Regions from separate parts of the Allobosea sp. P4_E12 genome, predicted to be linked through region 1. Evidence: predicted binding sites of a transcription regulator. Region 1 holds the regulator's gene; each other region holds the start of a gene.

Region 1 (2,266 bases):
GGCATGGGCCTGTCCGGCGGCCAGCAGCAGCGCCTCTGCATTGCGCGGACCATTGCCCAGAAGCCGGAAGTCATCCTGTTCGACGAGCCGACCTCGGCGCTCGATCCGATCTCGACCGGCAAGATCGAGGACCTGCTCGAGCAGCTCAAGACCGACTTCACCATCGTCATCGTCACCCACAACATGCAGCAGGCGGCGCGTATCTCGCAGTACACCGCCTTCATGTATCTCGGTGAGGTGATCGAATTCGACGCCACCAACACCATTTTCATGAACCCGCACAAGAAGCAGACGCAGGACTACGTCACCGGCCGCTTCGGCTGAACCGGCGCCCAGCCTTCCAACTGCTTTGCCGACAAAGGATACGCCGCGATGACTGATCACATCGTCCGCTCATATGATGCCGATCTCGAGGGGATCCGCCGCAGCCTGGCCGAGATGGGGGGCATGTCGGAGCGCATGCTCGGCGATTCGACGGTCGCCCTGGTGCGCCGCGACACCGGTCTGGCGCAGAAGGTCATCAGCGCCGACCAGCGCCTCGACAATCTGCAGCGCGAGGTCGAGGAGAAGGCGGTGCTCACCATCGCCCGGCGCCAGCCGCTCGCCAACGACCTGCGCGAGCTGATCTCCGCCATCCGCATCGCCGCCGATATCGAGCGTGTCGGCGATCTCGCCAAGAATATCGCCAAGCGCGCGGTCGCCATCTCCGGCCAGTTCCAGCCGCCGTCGCGCGCGGTCGTCGGCCTCGAGCATATGAGCCGCCTGGTTCAGGCCCAGCTCAAGGACGTGCTCGACGCTTACGCCGTCAGCAACGAGCAGAAGGCCATGGAGGTCTGGCGCCGCGACGATGAGATCGACGCGCTCTATACCTCGCTCTTCCGCGAGCTGCTCACCTATATGATGGAAGACCCGCGCAACATCACCTTCTGCACGCATCTCCTGTTCTGCGCCAAGAATGTCGAGCGCATCGGCGACCACACCACCAACATCGCCGAGACGATCCACTATCTCGTCACGGGCGAAGCCTTGGACGCAGCCCGCCCGAAGCTCGACACGACCAATATCCTTCTGGACGCCGCCACCGGTGAGTGACCGGCGCCCGACACCTTTGGGACCGAGTGAGACATGCCTGCACGCATCCTGATCGTTGAGGACGAAGAGCCGCTGACCCTGTTGCTGCGCTACAATCTCGAAGCCGAGGGCTTCGAGGTCGACAGCGTCGCGCGTGGCGACGATGCCGAGCTGCATCTGCGCGATCATACGCCGGACCTCGTGCTGCTCGACTGGATGCTGCCGGGCCTTTCCGGCATCGAGCTCTGCCGGAGGCTGCGGACCCGTCGCGATACCGAGCGGGTGCCGATCATCATGCTCACCGCCCGCGGCGAGGAAACCGAGCGTGTGCGCGGCCTCGCCACCGGGGCCGACGACTATGTCGTCAAGCCGTTCTCGCTGCCCGAGCTGATCGCCCGCATCCAGGCGTTGCTACGCCGCGCCAAGCCGGGTCATGTCGCCGGCCTGTTGGCCGCCGGCGATCTCGAACTCGACCGCACCACCCGCCGTGTCCGCCGCTCAGGCAGCGAGCTGCATCTCGGCCCGACCGAGTTCCGCCTGCTCGAATTCCTGATGCAGGCGCCGGGGCGGGTCTATTCCCGGGCCCAGCTGCTCGACGCGGTCTGGGGCCGCGACGTCTATATCGACGAGCGCACCGTCGACGTCCATGTCGGCCGGCTGCGCAAGGCGATCACTCCTGACAACGCCAAGGACCCGCTGCGGACCGTGCGCGGTGCCGGCTATGCCTTCGACGAGACCTTTGCGCGGAGCTGAGACTTGGATCATCGGGGACTTGGATCATCGGGCCGGATATCGAATCCGCCCGACGATCTAACCGTCTATGGTTGCATCGGCCTTCCCGAAAACCGCAATCCACCTTTCGGGCCGATACCCTAGCGCGGCCCTGCGATAATAATCGCCGCGCCGGCGAGGCAGATCAGCCCACCGATAATGTCCCAGCGGTCGGGGCGAAAGCCTTCCACGGCCCAGAGCCAGGCGAGCGAACTGACGATGTAGACGCCGCCATAGGCGGCATAGGCCCGTCCGGCGGCTTCGCTCTCCGCCAGCGTCAGCAGCCAGGCGAACAGGGCGAGCGAAAACAGTCCGGGTACGAGCCACCAGATGGGCTTGTCGAGCCGGAGCCAGCCCCAGAACGCGAAACAGCCGGCGATTTCGAGAATGGCTGCGCCGAAATAGGCGGCGATGGTCGGCATGG
Region 2 (2,266 bases), on a different contig from region 1:
CGCGCTCCAGCGATAGATGCGGACACGCTCCTTCAGCACCAGAGCTGCAAGCACGACGACTGCGAGCGGCGCGGCATAGCCGAGCGCGACCGCGTCCGGGAGCGGCAGAAAGCTCAAGGCTACGAAGCCGCAGAACATGCCGGTCGAACCGATCACCCCCCGCTTGAAATGGCCGCGCAGATTCTTGGTCTTCAGGGCAGCAGGAATTTCGCCGCGCCAGCCGAGCCAGAGCAGCAGCGGGATCAGCGCGAAGAAGGACCGGACGAAGACGAGTTCCCCTGTCGGATAACGGGCCGCGATCGCCTTGATGCCAGCCGACATCAGGGTGAAGGACAAAGCCGAGATCAGCTTGAGCGTGATGCCGAGGAGAGGAGACAACGGTGCTGCGCGTACGTGTCGGGGGAGAGAGTCTTATAAAAGACTTGTCCCTCTAGATCACGTTCGCGCGTCCGGTCCAAGCGCAATGCTTGCAACCCTGATGCCCGCGGCGGCGCATGCGTGCCGGGGAAGCGTGCTGGATGCGGGTCTTGCGCGGCAGGAACTGGGAGAGAATTCCTGCCCCGGACAGCAAGGCTCACCGGGGCAGATGCTGGCCTTGCCGCGTCTCAGAACGTTCCCTTGAAGACGCCGCCGTCGATCAGCAGGTTCTGGCCGGTGATGTAGCCGGCATGGGCGCTTGCCAGGAAGGCGCAGGCCTTGCCGAACTCCTCGGCGCTGCCGAAGCGCCTCGCCGGGATTTCGGCCATGCGGCCCTTCGTCATTTCTTCGGGCGTGATCCCCTTGATCGCCGCCATCTTGGTGGTCGAGCCCTTCAGCCGATCGGTATCGAACATGCCGGGCAGGATGTTGTTGATGGTGACGTTGGCATATGCGACCTCGCGGGCGACGCCGGAGAAGAAGGCGGTCAGACCGGCGCGTGCGCCCGACGAGACATCGAGCCCGGTCAAGGGGGTCAGCACGCTCATCGAGGTGATGTTGACGATGCGGCCGAAGCCGCGCGCGATCATGCCGTCGACGACACGCTGCATCAGTTCGACCGGCGTCGCCATGTTCTGGATGACGCCTTCGAGTAGCGCTTCGCGCGAGACTTCGCGGAACGGCTTCGGCGGTGGGCCGCCATTGTTGTTGACCAGGATGTCCGGCTCCGGCGCGGCGGCGAGCAGCGCGTCCTGACCTGCGCGGGTCGAGACGTCGGCAACGACCGCGATCACGGTTGCACCATACTTGGCCCGGATCTGGCTTGCCGTGGCCTCCAGCGTGGTCGCGTCGCGGCCGTTGATGACCACGGTGCATCCGGCCTCTGCGAGGGCCTCGGCGCAGCCGCGGCCAAGCCCCTTGCTCGAGGCGCAAATGATGGCCGTACGGCCGGCAATACCCAAATCCATCGCGTTTCTCCCGAGCTTTCGCTGATGTTCAGCTGAGCAGAACCACGGATTGAGTTCTGCGTCATCAAAGCGCAATGCAAATCAGACACACGCCGCAAGCAATGCAACAAGATGGGCTGGCGGCATGAGCGACGAGGACGAGGCGAAGCAGGTTCGCAGCATCTTCATCTCCGACCTGCATCTGGGAACGCGAGGAGCACAGGCCGATCTCGTGCTCGAATTCCTGCGGGCCTATGATGCTCCGCAGATTTATCTCGTGGGTGACATCATCGACGGCTGGCGGCTGAAGAGCGGCTGGTACTTCCCGCAGGCGCATAACGACGTCGTGCAGAAGCTCTTGCGCAAGGTGCGCAAGGGTTCGCGGCTGATCTACATCACCGGCAACCACGACGATTTCCTCCGCGACTTCACTGGAAGCGAGTTCGGCGGAATCCACATCGCCGACCATGCGCTGCATGAAACCGCTGACGGCAAGCGCCTGCTGGTGATCCATGGCGATCTGTTCGATCTGGTCGTGCGCAACGCAAAATGGCTCGCCCTGCTGGGCGACTGGGCCTACACGGTTGCGCTTGCGTCCAATACGGTCGTCAACAAGGTCCGTCGCCTCTTCCATCTGCCGCACTGGTCGCTCTCGGCCTGGGCCAAGCAGAAGGTGAAGAATGCGGTCAATTATATCGGCGAGTTCGAGACCTGCCTTGCCGCCGAGGCCCGCCGCCATGGTGCAGACGGCGTCGTCTGCGGCCATATCCATCACGCCGCACATCGCAAGATCGACGGGCTCACCTACATCAACACGGGCGACTGGGTCGAAAGCTGCACGGCTGTGGTCGAGCATCATGACGGCCGCTTCGAGGTCATTCGTTGGCCGCAATACCGGCTCA
Region 3 (2,266 bases), on a different contig from region 1:
GCACCAGGGCGTCATAGGCCGGGTCCTCGGCCAGATTGACGAACTGGTGCGGATCCTTGGCGAGGTCGAAGAAGAGCGGCGGCAGCGCGGCGAAATGGACGTATTTGTAGTGCTCGTCCTGGATCACGCAGAGGCTGGACTGATCCATGTGGAGGCCCAGCACCTGCTCCGGCTGGGAGTAGTGCACGTCGCGGAAATCGTATTCGTAGTGCAGCTCGCTGCGCCAATCCGCCGGCCGTCCCTCGCTGAGGAACGGCATCACCGAGCGCCCGTCGCAGGCGCGCGGCGCCTCGCCGCCGAGCCAGTCGAGAATGGTCGGCATCACGTCGACACTCTCGGTGAAGGAGGCCTCGATCGCACCGCGACGCTCATCCGCTCCGCGCGGGTCCTTCACCACCAACGGAATGCGGAAGCTCTCGTCGTTGAAGCCGATCTTGCCGAGCAGGTGGTGGTCGCCGAGCTGCTCGCCATGATCGCTGGTGAAGACGATGAACGTGTCGTCCCACTGCCCGGTCTCGTCGAGATAGGCGAAAACCCGGCCGAGGCAGTCGTCGATCTCGGTGATCAGGCCGCAATAGGTCGCCCGCATCTGGCGGATTTCAGCCTCGTCCAAGGTCGCGCCCGAGCCTTCTGCGCCGTGGAAGAAGGAGCCGCGCTTGATCGAGTCGATGTAGAACTTGGTCAGCGGATGCTGAGCCGCCTCGGCTTCCGGTGATTCCGCCCGCACCAACCCGGGCATATCCTCCGGGCGGTACATCGCGTGATAGGGCGCCGGCGCAACGAAGGGCGGATGCGGACGATAATAGCCGAGATGCAGGAAGAACGGCCGGCCGGCGCGCCCCTTCAGATAGGTCAGCGCGCGTTCGGTGAAGAAGGTCGAGTCGGAGAATTCCTTGGGGATGCGCGACGGCTTGTCGGTCGCGCCCGGCACCGAGTCCTCGCCCTCCGGCAGCCAGATATCCTCGCGCTTTTCCGGCAGTTCGAAGCCGTTCTGCGCCACCCAGCCGAAATAGCCGTCCATATTGGGCTCGAAGGCGCCGACCGAACGGAAACCGTCCATCAGGTCGCCGAGCACGAGGAAGCGCGGGTCGTTCTTCGAGGTCGCACGCGGGTCGGGCGTCGTCGTGGTGTAGCCGATCAGCGCAGGATCATAGCCGATGGCGCGCAGCGCCTTGCCGAGATTGAAATGGCGCTGGTCGAGCGGCACCGTGTTCTGCACGGCGCGGTGGTTCATCAGGTAGAGGCCGGTGAGCAGGCTGGCCCGGGCCGGACCGCAAGGCACGCAGGCCGTGACATGGTTGCGGAAGGTCACGCCCTCCGCGCAAAGGCGATCGAGATTCGGCGTCTTCAGGAAGGGATCGCGCCCCTCGGCCCGCATCAGATGCGGTATGAAATCGGCGCGCCATTGGTCGACGACGATCAGGAGAACATTCTGGCGTTTCATTCTCGGCAATCCAGCTGTGAGGCCGCCTGCCTAGGTCGCCTGGATGACGCCGGGATGACTGTTGGATGAAAGCCAGGGCAGCCATCTTGCGAGTGTTCGCCAAGCTGGAATGGTGACCTTGCGTCTCTGCCCAGCGCGCTGCCGGTGCGCCAGCAATGTCGGAGTTGCGCGCTGACGAAGGCGGGATGCCCCGCAGGTCACGTACGTCCAGCGCATGAGGCAAAGCCTTTCGAGCACCTCGCCGTCCAGAGGCGTTTATCCCGGTTCGAGAGCGATCTTTGAAAAGACGTTTCATTGACCGAAGCAACCTGATGCAGAATGATCATAGTATCGACGGTGTCGATCGCGGGATTTGCTGGAGCAGCTTGCACCGCGTCACCAAAGCTAAAAGCACCACGAATGCATTCGTGGGCTCCCGATTGCTGGAGACACGTTCATGACTGAATCAACATCGAAGAGAATTCCACTTTATATTCATAAAACTGCGTCTGATCGGGCGCATCGATGTTGAACGCTCCTGCGTGCCGGGCCTGAACGGCACCGCGCCCCGCTCCTCCTGATCCCGCGTGGGTAACGCCGCTCAGCTCGGCCGGGGCGGAGCCATGCCGAACACCGTCGACGCCTCGGATTTGGGTCAGACAGTGTTCTGGCCCGCTCGGAACGTCCCACCACCCCTCTTTTCGGCTCGGCCGCTGGCCGGCTCGGTCGGCGAACGCACGGCTTGATCGACAGCCGTTGCGAGATCGCTGCGTCCAAACCCGCCCGCATGGCTTGAAGGATTCCCCATGAGCATCGTCACGCGCTTGCCAACAGCTTCGCCCA

The links. The regulator PhoB, encoded in region 1, activates phosphate uptake and scavenging genes when phosphate is short. The targets are predictions, from matches to a motif close to TGTCATNNANCTGTCAT.
Region 2: AC1DW9_RS14620 (UDP-2,3-diacylglucosamine diphosphatase) is a predicted target of PhoB. The motif match lies at 1,445-1,461, and genes of this name have one in related genera.
Region 3: pehA (phosphoric/sulfuric ester hydrolase PehA) is a predicted target of PhoB. The motif match lies at 1,499-1,515, and genes of this name have one in related genera.

What each region holds. Positions count from the first base shown of each region.
Region 1 covers NZ_JBFUIY010000008.1:132,628-134,893, reverse strand. The annotation lists gene pstB (phosphate ABC transporter ATP-binding protein PstB) at 1-324, shown strand, start outside; gene phoU (phosphate signaling complex protein PhoU) at 373-1,092, shown strand; gene phoB (phosphate regulon transcriptional regulator PhoB) at 1,126-1,824, shown strand; gene AC1DW9_RS12610 (YnfA family protein) at 1,944-2,264, opposite strand.
Region 2 covers NZ_JBFUIY010000010.1:39,209-41,474, forward strand. The annotation lists gene AC1DW9_RS14610 (DMT family transporter) at 1-378, opposite strand, end outside; gene AC1DW9_RS14615 (SDR family oxidoreductase) at 606-1,385, opposite strand; gene AC1DW9_RS14620 (UDP-2,3-diacylglucosamine diphosphatase) at 1,510-2,266, shown strand, end outside.
Region 3 covers NZ_JBFUIY010000007.1:187,946-190,211, reverse strand. The annotation lists gene pehA (phosphoric/sulfuric ester hydrolase PehA) at 1-1,444, opposite strand, end outside; gene AC1DW9_RS11330 (flavin reductase family protein) at 2,230-2,266, shown strand, end outside.